DNA from 2 places in the Roseomonas haemaphysalidis genome. Region 2 is predicted to be linked to the other one. Evidence: predicted binding sites of a transcription regulator. Region 2 holds the regulator's gene; the other holds the start of a gene.
What was found. Region 2 encodes LexA, which represses DNA repair genes until DNA is damaged. Its sites were predicted from a motif close to TGTTCTANNTANGTTC; they were not measured.

Region 1: a site for LexA is predicted at 5,054-5,069, ahead of radA (DNA repair protein RadA). Genes of this name have one in related genera too.

The regions. Positions count from the first base shown of each region.
Region 1 covers NZ_CP061177.1:3,639,110-3,647,587, reverse strand. Annotated here, with positions in the region: gene der (ribosome biogenesis GTPase Der) at 1-541, shown strand, start outside; gene IAI59_RS17005 (SDR family NAD(P)-dependent oxidoreductase) at 755-1,468, opposite strand; gene purF (amidophosphoribosyltransferase) at 1,461-2,954, opposite strand; gene IAI59_RS16995 (CvpA family protein) at 3,005-3,565, opposite strand; gene radA (DNA repair protein RadA) at 3,601-5,040, opposite strand; gene IAI59_RS16985 (DUF427 domain-containing protein) at 5,244-5,594, opposite strand; gene IAI59_RS16980 (PACE efflux transporter) at 5,613-6,065, opposite strand; gene IAI59_RS16975 (LysR family transcriptional regulator) at 6,155-7,045, shown strand; gene IAI59_RS16970 (ABC transporter ATP-binding protein) at 7,199-7,975, opposite strand; gene IAI59_RS16965 (MlaE family ABC transporter permease) at 7,972-8,478, opposite strand, start outside.
Region 2 covers NZ_CP061177.1:2,753,580-2,762,057, reverse strand. Annotated here, with positions in the region: gene gltX (glutamate--tRNA ligase) at 1-672, opposite strand, end outside; gene IAI59_RS12790 (ComEC/Rec2 family competence protein) at 784-3,000, shown strand; gene lexA (transcriptional repressor LexA) at 2,994-3,716, opposite strand; gene IAI59_RS12780 (molybdopterin molybdotransferase MoeA) at 3,823-5,028, opposite strand; gene moaC (cyclic pyranopterin monophosphate synthase MoaC) at 5,028-5,501, opposite strand; gene trpC (indole-3-glycerol phosphate synthase TrpC) at 5,498-6,304, opposite strand; gene trpD (anthranilate phosphoribosyltransferase) at 6,349-7,356, opposite strand; gene IAI59_RS12760 (anthranilate synthase component II) at 7,356-7,958, opposite strand; gene trpE (anthranilate synthase component I) at 7,970-8,478, opposite strand, start outside.

The DNA of each region.
Region 1 (8,478 bases), 890 kb from region 2:
GCTCGACGCCCTGCTGGGGCTGGACGAGCAGGACCTGCGCATCGCCCGCCTGGCGGAACGCGAGGGCCGCGCCGTGGTGATCGCGCTGAACAAGTGGGACGCGGTGGAGGACCGCACCGCCGCCCGCCATGGCGTGCAGGACACGCTGATGACCTCGCTCGCGCAGCTCAAGGGCGTGACGGTGGTGGCGATGTCGGCCGCCACCGGGCGCGGCGTGGACAAGCTGATGCCGGCGATCCGCGAGACGCTGGAACGCTGGAACCGCCGCGTGCCGACCGGCGAGCTGAACCGCTGGTTCGAGGGCGCGCTGGAAAAGCACCAGCCGCCGCTGGCTGATGGCCGCCGCATCAAGCTGCGCTACGCCACCATGCCCAAGGCCCGGCCGCCGACCATCGTGATCTTCGGCCCGCGCGCCGAGGACCTGCCTGAAGACTACCGCCGCTACCTGGTGAACAGCTTCCGCGACACCTTCGACATGCCGGGCGTGCCGATCCGGCTGCAGCTGCGGGGGACGACGAATCCCTATGCGGACGAGGATTGAGGGAAGGCTGGGGGAAGGAATTCCCCAGGCCCCTTCTATCTTCTCCGAGTTAGCGCTGCCGGCTCGGTCACGCCTGTCGGATATTTCAGGGCCGCGCGGTCTGAACCATCCGTCGCCAGAGGTCCAAGACCTCTGGCGCGCTCACCGCGCCCTCTCGCGGACAGATAGAAGAAAGATGGGGTCCGAGAAATTCCTTCCCCGGCCTTTCTTTTGTCAGGCCGCCAGCACCACCGCCCCGTTGCGCGCCTCACCTGGCATGCAAAGCGAGGCGATCGCCATGGCGACGTCGTCCGGCTGGGCGATGCTCGCCGGATCTTCACCCGGCATGGCGGTGGCGCGCATGCGGGTGGCGACCACGCCGGGGTCGAACAGGTTGACGCGCAGCGGCGTCTGCTCGACCTCCTGAGCCCAGGTCTGCACCAGGTGCTCCATGCCCGCCTTGGTGGCGCCATAGGCACCCCAGTAAGCCTTGGGGCGCTGCACGCGGCCGGTGGTCAGGAACACGGCGCGGCCGGCGTCGGAGGCACGCAGCGGCGGGTCGCAGGTGCGGATCAGGCGCCAGGTGGCGGTCAGGTTGACGCCCACCACGTTGGCCCAGTCCTTGGGGTCGATATGCGCGACGGGCGTCAGCTTGCCCAACTCGCCCGCATTGTGCACCAGGATGTCGAGCCGCCCGAAGCGCTCGACGACCGAGGGGCCGATGTTGTCGATCTGCTCGGATGTCTTGGTGAGGTCGAAGGGCAGCAGCGTGGCGGGCAGGCCGCCGGCGGCGCGGATGGCGTCGTCGGTTTCCTCCAGCCCGCCCTGGGTGCGGGCGATCAGCACGCACTGAGCACCCTGGCGGGCGAGTTCCACGGCCAGCGCGGCGCCGATGCCGCGGCTGGCGCCGGTGACGAGGGCGACGCGCCCCTGCAGGGGCTTAGACACCGTTGGCGGCCAGCAGCTGGGGCACGCGCTCCGGATGGCCGACGATGTCGGTCAGCGGGATGGCGTAGTCGCCGGTGAAGCAGGCGTCGCAGTAGCCCGGGTTGCGCGCGTCGCGCCCGCCATGGCCCAGCGCCCGGTACAGCCCGTCCAGCGAGATGAAGGCGAGGCTGTCGGCGCCGATGATGCGGGCCATCTCCTCCACGTCGTGGTTGGCGGCCAGCAGCTTGGCGCGCTCCGGCGTGTCGATGCCGTAGAAGCAGGAATGCGTGGTGGGGGGCGAGGAGATGCGCATGTGCACCTCGCGCGCTCCCGCCTGGCGCACCATCTCGACGATCTTGCGGGAGGTGGTGCCACGGACGATGGAATCGTCGACCAGCACCACGCGCTTGCCCTCGATCATCGGGCGGTTGGCGGAATGCTTCAGCTTCACGCCCAGGTGGCGGATGCTGTCCGTTGGCTCGATGAAGGTGCGGCCGACGTAGTGGTTGCGGATGATGCCCAGCTCAAAGGGAATGCCGCTTTCCACCGCGTAGCCCATCGCCGCCGGCACGCCGGAATCCGGCACGGGCACGATGACATCGGCTTCCACCGCGCTTTCGCGCGACAGCTCGGCGCCGATGCGCTTGCGGGTCTCGTAGACCGGCGTGCCCTCGACCACGGAGTCGGGGCGGGCGAAATAGATGTATTCGAAGATGCAGAAGCGGCTTTGCGTGCGGCCGAAGGGGCGGATGGAGCGCAGCCCGTTCTGGTCGATCACCACGATCTCGCCGGGCTCCACGTCGCGCACGAAATCGGCGCCGACGATGTCCAGCGCGCAGGTCTCGCTGGCCAGCACCCAGGAATTGCCCTCGGCGGCGCCCAGGCGCCCCAGCACCAGCGGGCGCACGCCCAGCGGGTCGCGCGCGCCGATCAGCGCGCCGTCATGCAGCGCGATCAGGCTGTAGGCGCCCTGCACCTGCTTCAGCGCGTCGATCAGCCGGTCCACCACGTTGGAATACAGGCTGATAGCGATGAGGTGGACGAAGACCTCGGAATCCGTCGTGCTTTGGAACAGGCAGCCGCGGCGCACCAGCGCGCGCTTCAGCACCGTGGCATTGGTCAGGTTGCCGTTGTGGGCGACCGCCAGCCCGCCGAACTCGAAGTCGGCATACAGCGGCTGCACGTTGCGCAGCGCCGTCTCGCCGGTGGTGGCGTAGCGGTTGTGGCCGATGGCGGTGCGGCCGGGCAGGGCGTTGATGATCTTGGCGCTGCTGAAGTTGTCGCCGACCAGTCCCTGGGCGCGGTGGGCGTTGAACTCGCCCTTCTCGGACAAGGCCACGATGCCGGCGGCTTCCTGCCCGCGGTGCTGCAGGGCATGCAGGCCGAGGGCGGCCAGCGCCGCGGCATCGGCGGCATTCCAGATGCCGATGACGCCGCATTCCTCCTTGAAATGGTCGTCGTCCCCGGAATCGATGTCCCAGGGGTTGGTCGTGAGCATGGAGTGCATCGGCATCCTCATGACCGGCGCGTCCGCCGGCAATCTCATGTCAGGCGTGCTCACGACCGTGTCCTGGCCGGGGGCCGCAGCAGTTCATCCATGCTCGGCAACCCGCGTTCGGGCAGCTCCGGCAGGCGTGGGCGGTATTCGACCGGCAGTTGGGACACGGCCGCGCGGGCCGCATCCGCCACCACCGGCAGCGACCGGGCGTCCCGCACCGCCTCCGGCCAGGTGGCCGGGGTGGGAAGGAACAGCCCGCCGACGATATAGGCGAGCACGACAAGGAAAGCACCTCTCGCGAGGCCGAAGACGATGCCCAGCGCGCGATCCACCCCCCCGAGCACGGAATGGCGGACGCGCCCGGCGAACCAGGCGATGAGCAGCTTCAGCACCAGCAGCGCCAGCAGAAAGGCGATGCCCAGCGCCGCGATCTCGGCCAGCCAGTCCTGCGACAGGTATCGCGCCAGCAGCGGCTTCAGCACCGGCTGCGCGTAAAGGGCAAAGGCGATGGCGCCCACCCAGGCGCCGATGCCCAGGACTTCCCGCACGAAGCCACGGAAATAGGCGATGAGCGCCGAAAGCGCGATCACCGCGAGGACAACGCCATCGACCCAGGTCATGCTGCGCCAGCCTATACCGGTGCGGCCGCGCCGTGTCAGCCCTCGGTTTCTGCAGGCTCCGGCTTTGCCTTGCGCGGCGGGGGCTTCGGCTTGTCGCCCGCCGCCAGCGGCGCCACGAGGTCCGCCAGATGGCCGATCTCGGACAGCCGCAGACCTTCAGGCGCGGAGGGCGCGCGGCCGCCCCGCGCGACGCGCTTGGGCAGCGTCGCCGCCGCGAAGCCGAGCTTGGCGGCCTCCCGCAGCCGGGTGTCGGACTGCGCCACCTGCCGCACCTCGCCGGACAGGCCCACCTCGCCGAAGAACACCATGTCGGGCGGCGTCGGCCGGTCGGTCGCGGCCGAGATCAGCGCCGCCGCCACCGCGAGGTCGGCCGCCGGCTCGGTGACGCGCAGGCCGCCGGCGACGTTGAGGTAGACGTCGTTCTGCCCGAGCCCGACGCGGGCGCGGGACTCCAGCACCGCCATCAGCATGGCCAGCCGCCCGGAATCCCAGCCCACCACCTGCCGCCGCGGCGAGCCGCCATTGGCGGAGGGCGACAGCAGCACCTGGATCTCGACCAGGACCGGCCGCGACCCTTCCATGCCGGCGAAGACCGCGCTGCCGGAGATGTTGCCCCGCCGCTCCGCCAGGAACAGCGCGGAGGGGTTGGACACCTCGACCAGCCCGCGATCCGTCATCTCGAAGACGCCGATCTCGTCGGTGGCACCGAAGCGGTTCTTGACGGCGCGCAGAATGCGGAACTGGTGGCCGCGGTCGCCTTCGAAATACAGCGTGGCGTCCACCATGTGCTCCAGCACGCGGGGGCCGGCCAGCGTGCCCTCCTTGGTGACATGGCCGACCAGCACCACCGTGAAGCCGCGCGTCTTGGCCAGCCGGGTCAATTCGGCGGCGCAGGCGCGCACCTGGCTGACGGTGCCGGGCGCGGCTTCCAGGCTGTCCAGCCAGACGGTCTGGATCGAATCGATGATCACCAGCGTCGCGTTGCGCTCCTCCTCCAGGGAGGCCGCGATGTCGCGCAGGCTGGTGGCGGCGGCGAGGCCCAGCGGGCTTTCCGCGAGCCCCAGCCGCTGCGCGCGCATGCGCACCTGGTCGATCGCCTCCTCGCCCGAGATGTACAGCACCCGCTTGCCGGCGGACGCCACGCGCGCCGCCGCCTGCAACAGGATGGTGGACTTGCCGATGCCCGGGTCGCCGCCCACCAGCACCACCGAGCCCGGCACGAAGCCGCCGCCCAGCACCTGGTCCAGCTCGTCCATGCCCGTGCGGGTGCGCGGCGGCGGCTCGGCGCGGCCCTTGAGGGCGACGAACTCGATTTTGCGCCCGCCCGCGCTCTTGCCGGCGGGGCCGGGGGCGCGGACCTCGGTGGTTTCCTCGGTGATGGTGTTCCAGGCGCCGCAGGTGTCGCAGCGCCCCTGCCACTTGGGCGTGACGGCGCCGCAGTTCTGGCAGACGAAGCGGGAAACGGGTTTGGCCATGTGGCGGATGATAGAACAAACCACGCACAGGCGGTAGGGAAGGTCGGGGGAATGCATTCCCCCGAGCCCCCTTCTTTTTTTCTGTCTGGCTTCCGCGAGTGGCCGTGGTGCCGTGTCGCGCCCCCGTCGAAGACAGCGCGATGTCATGGATCAGAAAGAAGATAGGGGTCTGGGGGAATTCATTCCCCCAGCCTTTACCCCGGTCACAACGGCGTGGCGCTGATCTCCACCTTGTCCGGATAAAAGGCGAGGTAGCCCGCGATTTCCGCCACCGCCGGAAAGGGCGTCTCGTAGCTCCACACCGCGTTGGGCGCGCCGGGGATGCTGAAGTAGGAAGCATCGCCCTTGTAGGGGCAGTGGGTGCTGCGATCGGTGCGGTCCAGCAGCGCCATCTCGGCATCGGCGCGCGGGATGTAGTGGACAGGCGGGTAGCTGGCCTCGCGCAGGGTCAGGGCGCCCTGGGTGTCGGCCAGCACGCGGCCGCCGGCGGTGACGGTGACGCGGGCGGTTTCCCGCGCGACGGTGATGGGATGGTCGGGGCCTGGGGTCTTCATGGCACGCTCCTCGGAGGTTCAGCCGCGGGCGGGGAGGGCGCCTTCCGGGGCCTGCTTCGCGGCGGGTACCGGGAAGATGTGGTCGTAGGCCAGATTAAACAGGAAGGCGTAGGCGACGTAGAAGGCGGCGATGGAGAGATCCATCACGAAGGCCTGCCACAGCGTCAGCCCCAGGTACCAAGCGATGGGCGGCAGCAGCAGCACCAGCAGCCCGCCCTCGAAGGCCACGGCGTGCAGGACCCGCACGGGCACCGACTTGCGGGTGCTGCCGGTCAGACGCTGCATGATGCGGTCGAAGCCCAGGTTATACGCGTAGTTCCAGCCGGCGGCGACGGTGGCGCTGGCGACGCCGATCACGCCCATGTCGGCCACCGGGATGCCGAACACCCAGTTGCCCAGCGGCAGCAGCAGCACGAGCCCGATCAGCTCGAACATCAGGGTGTGGCGGATACGGTCGGCGACGCTGCGCATGATGAAGGCACTCTCGATGTGGTCGAATGCAGCCTTTCTATCTGATAGACGGCAGGATCAAAGTTAGGTTCCATCTGGAAATCCGATAGATGACGCTCTCGCTGGAACAGCTCGATGCCTTCGTGGCGGCGGCCGAAACCGGCTCCTTTTCCGCCGCCGCGCGGCGGCTGCGGCGGGCGCAGTCGGCCATCAGCACCCAGGTTGCCAATCTGGAGATCGACCTCGGGCTGGCGCTGTTCGACCGCGCGGCCCGCTACCCGGTGCTGACGCCGGCCGGTGAGCGGCTGCTGCCGGAGGCACGGGTGCTGCTGGAGCGCAGGGAGCACCTGATCGGCGTGGCGCGCGGGCTGGAGGCGGGCACCGAAGCGCGGCTGGTGCTGGCGATGGACGAATTATACCCCGAGCACATGATTGGCGGGCTGATGGCCGAGTTCGCCGCCGCCTTTCCGAATGTCGAGATGGAGATGCTGTTTCCGCTGATGGAGGATGTCAGCCGGCTGGTGCTGGACGGCACCGCCGACCTCGGCATCATGTGGCGGCAGGAGCAGTTGCCGCCGCTGCTGGACTTCCAGACCCTGGGCTGGGTGCCAATGAAGCTGGTCTGCGGCCGCGACCACCCCTTGGCGCGCGAGGTGGTGCAGTGGGAGGACCTGAAGCGCCACCGGCAACTCATGGTCGCCACGCAGACCGACAGCGAGGAAAAAAAGCGCCTGCGGATCGCCGCCGAGGTGTGGTGGGTGGAAAGCCACTGGGTGATCCTGGAACTGGTCAAGCACGGCGTCGGCTGGTCCCTGGTGTCGGACCACGTGCTGGCCGGCTCCTCCACCCGGCCGGACCTGGTAGTGCCGGAACTGGGCTTCGACAGCGGCGACTGGCCGGTGGGGCTGGAACTGGTGTGGCACAAGCAGTGTCCGCGCGGGCCGGCGGCGACGTGGCTGAAGAACCGGATCGCGCGGGAGCGGATAGGGCCGATGGGGTAGAGAAGGTCGGGGGAAAGAATTCCCCCGAACCCCCATCTTCTTCTTGTTTTATTGGCGCTGCCGGAGACCGGCACGAACTGGCCGAGCCATCTCGCGGACTCACAGAAAGAAAAGAAGGGGCCCGGGGAATTCCTTCCCCGGCCTTGCCTTGGCTTACTTTCGTAGTTCCATCCCGATCGGCCCTTCCCGTTCGCCACGGGCGAACTGGTCCACCATGGCGTTGCCGGTCTGGCCCAGGCTGCTGGCCGGGCCGGTCCAGACGATGCGGCCGTGGTAGATCATCGCCGCCGTGGTGGCGATGCGGCGGGCGCTGGGCATGTCGTGGGTGATGGACAGCGCCGTGGCGCCGAGGTCGCGCACCACGTCGACGATCAGCCCGTCGATCACCGCGCCCATGATGGGGTCGAGCCCGGTGGTGGGCTCGTCGAAGAAGATGATGTCCGGGTCGCCGGCGATGGCGCGGGCCAGGCCGACGCGCTTCTGCATGCCGCCCGACAGCTCGCTCGGCGAGAGGTCGCCGACGCTGCCGGCGAGGCCGACGCGGGCCAGCACTTCCGCCGCCTTGTCACGCGCCTGGGCGCGGGTCAGCCGCTTCTGCGCCAGCGGCTTGAAGCAGACGTTCTCCCACACGGGGAGGCTGTCGAAGAGCGCCGCGTTCTGGAACAGCATGCCGCAGCGGTCGAGGATCTCCTCCCGCTGGCGGCGGGACATGGACAGCACGTCCCGGCCGTCGATCTCGATGCTGCCGCTATCTGGCTCGATCAGGCCGAGGATGCACTTGATGGTCACCGACTTGCCGGAGCCGGAGCCGCCGAGGATCACGGTGCCCTGGCCGGCCGCGACGTCGAGGTCCACGCCGTCCAGCACGCGCTTGCTGCCGAACGCCTTGCTGAGGCCGCGCAGGCGGATCTTGGGGGGGGTATCGCTCATCGGGAAAAGAACAGTTCGGTCAGCACGTAGTCGAGCGCCAGGATCAGAATGGAGGAGGACACCACGGCGGCCGTGGTGGCCGCACCCACGCCCTGCGCGCCGCCCTTGCTGTTGTAGCCGTGGTAGCAGCCCATCAGCGTGACGACGAAGCCGAACACGGCGGCCTTGGCGAGGCCGGACAGCACGTCCACCGGCTGCAGAAAGCTCAGCGTGGCATTCAGATAGCCGGCCGAGCCGAAGCCGAGCTTGGCGGTGCCGATGATCCAGCCGCCCATGACACCTAGGATGTCCGCGATGACCACCAGCAGCGGCATGGCCAGCGTGCCGGCCAGCAGGCGCGGGGCCACCAGATATTTCATGGGGTTGGTCGACAGGGTGGTCAGCGCGTCCACCTGGTCGGTCACGCGCATGGTGCCGATCTCGGCGGCGAAGGCGGCGCCGATGCGGCCGGCGACCATCAGCCCGGCGAGCACCGGGCCGAGCTCGCGGGTGATGGACAGCAC
Region 2 (8,478 bases):
ATGCGGCCGGTGCCAGCCCATGGCGTCGTAGACCATCACCTGGCGGAAGGTGTTGGTCAGGTGGTCGTCACCACGGATCACGTGGGTGATCGCCATGTCGTGGTCGTCGACCACCACGGCGTGCAGGTAGGTCGGCGTGCCGTCCGAGCGCAGGATGATCATGTCATCCAGCTCGGTGTTCTTCACCCGCACCTCGCCCTGCACGAGGTCGTGGACCACCGTCTCGCCTTCCCGCGGGGCCTTGATGCGGATCACCGGCTTCACGCCGGCGGGCGCCTCGGCCGGGTCGCGGTCGCGCCAGCGGCCATCGTAGCGGGGCGGGCGGCCCTCGGCGGCCGCCGTTTCGCGCATCTGCACCAGCTCTTCCGGCGTGCAGAAGCACTGGTAGGCCTTGCCCTGCGCCAGCAGCTCGCGCGCCACCTCGGCATGCCGCGCCTCGCGCGCACTTTGCATCACGGGTGCCTCGTCCGGCGAAAGGCCCAGCCAGTCCAGGCTGTGCAGGATCTGTTGCACGGCTTCCTGGGTGCTGCGCGCCTTGTCGGTGTCCTCGATCCGCAACAGGTACTGGCCACCGTGATGGCGAGCGAACAGGAAGTTGAACAGCGCGGTGCGCGCACCGCCGATGTGCAGATAGCCGGTGGGCGAGGGCGCAAAGCGGGTGCGGACTGTCATGGGCTCGGCCAGATTCCTTCGAGCCTTGCTCGGCTCGCCAGATTTCGTCAGAGCGATCGCTTCTACCATGGCGCCTGCTTGCTGTAGAGTGCGCGCAGAGGTTGAGGGACCATGGGCGCCACGATCGCACCGCGCGCCTTGCCGGATCCGCTGCCGGCGGGTGGGGCTGGCCGGCCGGCAGGACTTATCGGCCGGCTCAGGCTCCCGCGTTCCTGGGCTTTCGCGGAAGGCTGTCTGGCCGCGGAATGGACCCGCCTGCCACTTTGGCTGCCCGTGGCCTTCGGCTGTGGCATCGTCGCCTATTTCAGCCTGGACCGCGAGCCGGGGCTTGAAGCGCTTTGGCTCGCCCTGCCTATGCTGCTGGCGGCCCTGCTGCTGTTGCGCCGTCATCCCCTGGCCGCTTGGTTCGCTTCATCGGCGGGGCTCGCCCTGCTGGGGCTCGGCGTGGCCGCATGGCATGCCCACCGGTTGCCGCCGATGCCCGACCTGCCCAACAAGGCGGTCGTCGTGGAGGGCGTGGTCGAGAGTGTCGATGCATTGGCCGAGGGGCTGCGCGTGACCCTGACCGCCCCACGCCTGTCGGCGGACAGCCCGCCACTACTCCGGAACTTGCGCATCCGCCTGCGGGCCAAAGACGCGCTGGTCCCGGAACCGGGCGATCACCTGCGCGTCCGCGCCCTGATCCGTGCTCCGGCGCCGCCTGCCTATCCGGGTGCCTGGGACTTCCAGCGCAACGCGTTCTTTTCCGGCCTGGGGGGCTCCGGCTTCGCGATCGGGGAAGCCGAGCGGCTGGAGGAGGCAGCCCCCGCCGGCTCCAGCTTCGCGCGGCTGCGGCAACAGGTGGAGGCCAGGGTGCGGGGCCAGATCCCCGGCGGCGCCGGGGCGGTGGCGAGCGCCCTGCTGACAGGTTCGCAAAGCGCCATTCCCGCCACCGACCTGGACGCGATGCGCGACTCCGGTCTGGCTCACCTGCTTTCCGTATCCGGGCTGCACATCGCCATTGTCATGGGGCTGTCCTTCGGGATCCTGCGCTGGCTGCTGGCATTCATTCCCTGGCTGGCCCTGCGGGGCGACAGCCGTGCCCTCGCGGCACCGGGTAGCCTCATCGTCGGCCTCGGCTACGTGCTGCTCACCGGCGCGCAGGTCCCGATGCTGCGCAGCTTCGCCATGGCCGCCCTGGTGACGCTCGGCATCCTGATCGGCCGCCGGGCGCTGTCGCTGCGGGCCCTGGCCGTGGCCGCCGCGGCTGTCATGCTGCTGCAGCCGGATGCGGTGATGGGCGCCTCATTCCAGATGAGCTTCGCCGCCGTGATGGTGCTGATCGCCGGCAATGAATGGGCAGGCCCGACGCTGCGCCGCTGGCGCGCCGGTGCCGGGTGGTGGCGCAAGCCGGCCCTGCTGCTGCTCGGGCTGGTGATGACATCGGTGCTCGCGGGCGCTGCGACCACGCCGTTCGGCCTGCATCACTTCGGCCGTCTGCAGGTCTATGGGGTGTTGTCCAACGCCGTGGCCATTCCACTGACGTCCATCCTGGTGATGCCCGCGGGCATGGCCGCGATGGCCCTGATGCCCCTGGGGCTGGAGCACTGGGCCCTGGTCCCCATGGGCTGGGGGGTGGAAGCAACCTTGTTTGTCGCGCATGCGGTCGCCGCCTGGCCGGGGGCGGCGCTGGCTGCCGCGCCGATCCCGGCCTGGGGCCTGGGATTGACCGCCTTTGGCCTGATATGGCTGTGCCTGTGGCAGCGGCGCTGGCGTTTGCTGGGCGTGCCGATGATGGTGCTGGGCCTGGCCTCGGCAGCCTGGGTGACGCCGCCCGATATTCTGGTGTCCGGCGACGCCCGGCTGATCGCCTTCCGCACGCCCGATGCCGTGTACCTGCAACGTGCGAGCGGAGCCTCCGGCCTGACGCGGGATAGCTGGCTGCGGAGCTGGGGCGAGGAGGCCGCGACCCCCGTGCCCGCCGAAGGCCGCACCGAGGAGGGCGCGATGGACTGCACGCTCACCGCCTGCCGCTTCCAGCCCCGTCCCGACGTGCCGGCCGCGATGCTGCTACGGCTGGAACGGGCGCCCCGCCGCAATGAAACGGCACCGCCCGTCCAGGCCGGGGAGCATTGTGGGCGGTCCGAGGTGATGATTTCGCCAGAGCCCATCCGCGGACGATGCCGCAGCACCGCAGTCGTGGACCGTTTCAGCGTTTGGCGGGATGGGCCGCATGCCATCTGGCTGACGGCAGACGGCGTCCGCATCGTATCTGACCGGGCCTGGCGGGGGCAGCGCCCCTGGGTGCCGCCCCCGCCCCGGCCGGCTGCCGAACGCGCCGCTCAGTAGCGGCGCAGCAGCCCGATCAGCTTGCCCTGCACCTTGACGCGATCCGGCCCAAAGATGCGGGTCTCATAGGACGGATTGGCTGCTTCCAGCGCCACCGAGTTGCGGTGCCGGCGCAGCGTCTTCAACGTCACCTCGGTGTCGTCCACAAGGGCCACGACAACATCGCCGCTTTCCGCGACATCGCCCCGACGGATGATCACGGTGTCGCGGTCCATGATGCCGATGCCGGTCATGGAATCACCGGAAACTTCGAGCGCGTAATGCTCGCCGGAAGCGAGCAGCGCCGCCGGAACCTCCACGCTGCTGCCCTGGTCCCGCAGCGCCTCGATCGGCTGGCCAGCGGCGATACGACCGTACAAGGGCAGCATCACGGCCCCGGTATCGGGCGAAGCCTTGCGCACATTGGCGGCGGACGCCCCGGAAAAATTGCCCCGAATGACGTTGGCGGGCAGGGGCGAGGCGCCGGCCGTGCCACGCGTCGCCTCGGCACGAGCCTGCACGGCTTCCGGCAACCGCAGCACCTCCAGCGCACGGGCGCGATGCGCCCGGCGCTTCAGGAAGCCGCGTTCCTCCAGCGCCGTGATCAGCCGGTGGATCCCTGACTTGGACCGCAGCTTCAGGGCCTCCTTCATTTCTTCGAAGGACGGCGAAAACCCGGTGTCGCGCAGGTGCTGGTCGATGAACATCAGCAACTCGTGCTGCTTGCGCGTCAGCATGCGGTGAAATTCCCTGAAAGCGGAACCGGCCTGCGAACAAACCGGCAACTGTCACCGATGTTCTACGAAGGTTCCACCGCGTCGGTCAACCGCTTTTTGCGCCCTTTCAGAGACCTAGCTCGTCAAGCACTAAAATTTCGACGGAACTGCCGGCCGGTGCCTCCGGCGCATGCGGCGCGCGAAGCAGAAGGGCGTCCGCCCTGGCCATCGTCTTGAGCATGGAGCTGTCCTGCGCGGGAAACGCGGTCGCCACCCACTGGCCCTGCGCGTCGCGTTTCAGCGTGGCTCGCAGAAAGTCCGCCCGCTGGTCGTTCGCGGCCAGGGCGGCACCGAGGCGGGCCGTCCGCAGGGGCGGCAGCAACCCGGGGCGGCCGCCCAGCGCGGCGATCGCCGGCCACAGGAACACCACGCCGCACACCAGGCTGGAAACCGGGTTGCCAGGCAGGCCGAGCAGCGGCGTTGTCCCCAGCCTGCCCCAGATCAGCGGCTTGCCCGGCCGCATCGCGATCTTCCAGAAATCCAGCGCGAAGCCTGCCGGGCCAAGGGCGCTTTGGACCAGGTCGTGTTCGCCGACGCTGGCGCCGCCGGTGGTGACCAGGAGGTCGCAGCCACGCGCGGACTGCGCTGCGGCGGCGATTGCTTCCGCATCATCGCGGGCGATCGGCAGCACTATCGGCACGCCGCCCGCAGCCCGGACCAGCGCCGCCAGCGCGTGCGCGTTGGAAGAAACGATGCCGCCCGCGCCCATCGGGTCACCCGGCAAGGAGATCTCGTCGCCGGTTGCCAGAATGGCGACGCGCGGCTGCCGATGCACGCTCAGCCAGGGATGGTTGGCGGCGGCGGCCAGCCCGATGTCGCGGGCGGTCAGGCGGCGGCCGGCCGGCAGCAGGGCTTCGCCAACATGGAAGTCCAGTCCGGCACGGCGGATCCAACGGCCGGGGTGGACATCCTCCTGCACCAGCACACCGTCAGCCCCGGATTCGGCATCCTCCTGCAGCAGAATGCCGTCTGCGCCCGTGGGCACCGCGGCACCGGTGAAAATCCGTACCGCCTGGTTCGGACCCAGCTCGCCGCCGAACGGATGCCCGGCCGGCGCCGCGCCGATCACCACGAGGCGCGCGCCCTTCACCGCATCCGCCGCCCGCACCGCGTAGCCGTCCATGGCCGAGACGTCGGCCGGCGGCTGCGTCAGGCGCGCCGCCACGGGTGCCGCCAGCACGCGGCCCCAGCCCTCGGGCAGCGACACCGTTTCGGCACCCACCGGTTGCAACCCGCCCAGAATGCGCTCGCGGGCCTCGGCCACCGACAGCATCAGGGGGCTTCCCAAAGGCCGGACTTGCCGCCTTCCTTGCGGATGAGGCGCACCGCCTCCACCCGCATGCCGCGATCGATGGCCTTGCACATGTCGTACACCGTGAGTGCCGCCACCGTCACGGCGGTCAGCGCCTCCATCTCCACGCCGGTCTGGCCGGTGGTGCGCGCCGTCGCCTCGATCTCCACGGCATCCGGCGCCGCCGGCACCAGCTCGACCCGGACCGAGGACAGCGGCAGGGGGTGGCACAGCGGAATGAGGTCGGCGGTGCGCTTGGCGCCCATGATGCCGGCCAGGCGCGCCACACCGAGCACGTCGCCCTTGCCGATGCCCCCTGCCTGGATGGTCGCGAGGGTGCCCGGCGCCATCACCACGCGGCCGCGCGCCACGGCGGTGCGGGTGGTGGAGGGCTTGTCCGAGACATCCACCATCACCGCCTTGCCGTCGGCGTCGAAATGCGTGAGGCCGCTCACGCCTGCACCATGGCCCGCGCGGCGGCGCTGACATCGGGCTGCCGCAGCAGGTGCTCGCCCACCAGGATGCAGCGGGCGCCGACAGCGGCCATGCGCTGCACATCCGCCGGGTCGCGCAGCCCGCTTTCGGCCACCGGGATGCGATCGGCCGGCACCAGCGGCACCATCCGCTCGGCCGTGGCGAGGTCGGTCCGCAGGCTCCGCAGGTCCCGGTTGTTGATGCCGATCAGGCGGGTGTTCAGCCCCAGCGCCCGGTCGAGCTCCCGCTCATCATGCACTTCCGCCAGCACGGACATGTCGAGGCTGCGCGCCACATCCTCCAGCTCGTTGGCCTGCGCATCGGACAGCGCGGCCATGATCAGCAGGATGCAATCGCCGCCCATGGCGCGGGATTCGTAGACTTGCCAGGGGTCGACCATGAAGTCCTTGCGCAGAACCGGCAACGAGCAGGCCGCCCGTGCCGCGGTCAGGTGTTCGGGCGAGCCCTGAAAATACGGGGCGTCCGTCAGGACGGACAGGCAGGCGGCGCCGGCGGCCTCATAGGCCTGCGCGATCTCGGCGGGGCGAAACGGGTCCCGGATCAGGCCGCCGGACGGCGAGGCGCGCTTGATCTCGGCAATCAGGCCGATCCGCCCTTCGGCCACGGCGCCGCATAAGGCACCCGTGAAGTCACGCGGCTTGCCGCCGTCGCGCGCCAGTTTCTCGATGGCGTCGGTCGAGGTCCGGGCAGACCGCTCGCGCACCTCCACGGCCTTGTCGGCTAGGATGCGGATCAGGGTATCGGGCAGGGCGGGGGCGTTCATCCGGTGTCATCTTCCTCGCGCGGCAGGGGAGGCGCGGCTTCGGCTCAGGGGTTGGTGGCGGCGCGCAGGCGCTCCAGCACGGCAAAGGCCGCGCCGGTGTCGATGGCGGCGGCGGCGCGTCCTGCGGCTTCGCGCAGATCGGTCTCAACACCGGCGACCACAAGGGCCGCCGCGGCGTTCAGCAGCACGCAGTCGCGGTAGGCTCCGGGCGCGCCCTGCAGCAAGGCGACCAGGGCGGCCGCGTTGTCTTCCGGCGCGCCGCCCAGGATGGCCTCGGCCGGCGCGCGGGGCAGGCCGGCATCCTCGGGCACCACGGTGAATTCGCGAAACGCGCCCTGGCGCAGCTCCACCACCTGGCTGGGGCCGGAAAGAGCCAGCTCGTCCAGGCCCTGGCCATGCACCAGCCACGCATGCTCGGTACCCGTCCGCGCCAGCGTCTCGGCCATGGGGCGCAGCCAACGCGGATGAAAGGCGCCCGTCATCTGCCGCGTCACGCGGGCCGGGCTGGTCAGCGGGCCCAGCAGATTGAAAATGGTACGGGTGCCCAGCTCGACGCGCGGCCCGGCGGCGTGGCGCAGCGCCGCGTGGTGGCGCGGCGCCATCAGGAACACCATGCCGGCGCGCGTCAGCACCTCGCCCAGTTCCGGGATCGGCAGGTCCAGGTTGATGCCGAGCGCGGACAGGACGTCCGACGCACCGGACTTGGACGACAGCGCCCGGTTGCCATGCTTGGCCACCGGCACGCCGCAGCCCGCCACCACGATGGCGGCGGCGGTGGAGATGTTCAGCGTCCCCACCCCGTCGCCACCCGTCCCCACGAGGTCGATGGCGCCGGGCGGCGCGTCGATCGCCGTCATGCGTGCCCGCATGGCGCGCACCGCGCCGGTCATCTCGGCCACCGTCTCGCCACGCACGCGCATGGCCATCAGCATGGCGGCGATCTGCGCCGGCGTCGCCTCGCCTTCCATGATGATGCCGAAGGCCTGCTCGGCCTCCGACTCCGCGAGCGTTTCACCCAGCGCGAGGCGCGCCAGGACCGGCTTCAGCGACATCAGGCGGCCACGTTGCGCGCCGGCAAAGCCACGCCGGACATCCGCAGGAAGTTCCGCAGGATGTCATGGCCGTGCTCGCTGGCGATGCTTTCCGGGTGGAACTGCACGCCCCAGATCGGCAGGTCGCGATGCGCGAGGCCCATGATCAGCCCGTCTTCGGTCCACGCCGTGGCTTCCAGCGCCGGCGGCAGGCCGTCCGGCCGCACCACCAGCGAATGATAGCGCGTGGCCTTGAAGGGCGAGGGCAGGCCGGCGAACAGGTCCGTGTCGCGATGCTTCACGTCCCAGACCTTGCCGTGCACCGGGGTGGTCGCGCGCTCCACCACGCCGCCGAAGGCCTGGCCGATGGCCTGGTGGCCCAGGCACACGCCCATCAGCGGCACGCGCGCCGCCGCCGCGGCCTCGATCAGCGGCAGGCAGATGCCGGCCTCGTTCGGCGTGCAGGGGCCGGGGGACAGCAGGATCGCCTCCGGCTGCAGGTCCAACGCATCCTGTGCCGTGAGGGCATCGTTGCGGCGGACCTCGACCTGGGCGCCAAGGTCGCCCAGGAAGTGAAACAGGTTGAAGGTGAAGCTATCGTAGTTGTCGATCAGCAGGATCATGGGGCGCGCTCCTACCGGCCGCCGGCGGCGAAGCGCACGGCTTCTTCCGCCGCGCGCACCAGCCCGCGGGCCTTGGCCCGGGTTTCCTCGTATTCCGCCAGCGGGTCCGAATCCGCCACCACGCCGCAGCCGGCCTGGATGTGCATGACGCCGTCCTTCACCACGGCGGTGCGCAGCGCGATGCAGGTATCCATGCCGCCATCGGCGCCGAAATACCCGATGCCACCGGCATAGATGCCGCGGCGGGAGGGCTCCAGCTCCTCGATGATCTGCATGGCCCGGACCTTGGGCGCACCGGACAGCGTGCCGGCGGGAAAGCCGGCACTGAGGGCATCCAGCGCCGTCAGGCCATGGCGCAGCCGTCCGCGCACCTCGCTGGCGATGTGCATCACCTGGCTGTAGCGCTCGATGTTGAAGCTCTGCGTCACCTTGACGCTGCCGATCTCGGATACCCGGCCGACATCGTTGCGTCCGAGGTCCAGCAGCATCAGGTGCTCGGCGCGCTCCTTTTCGTCGGCCA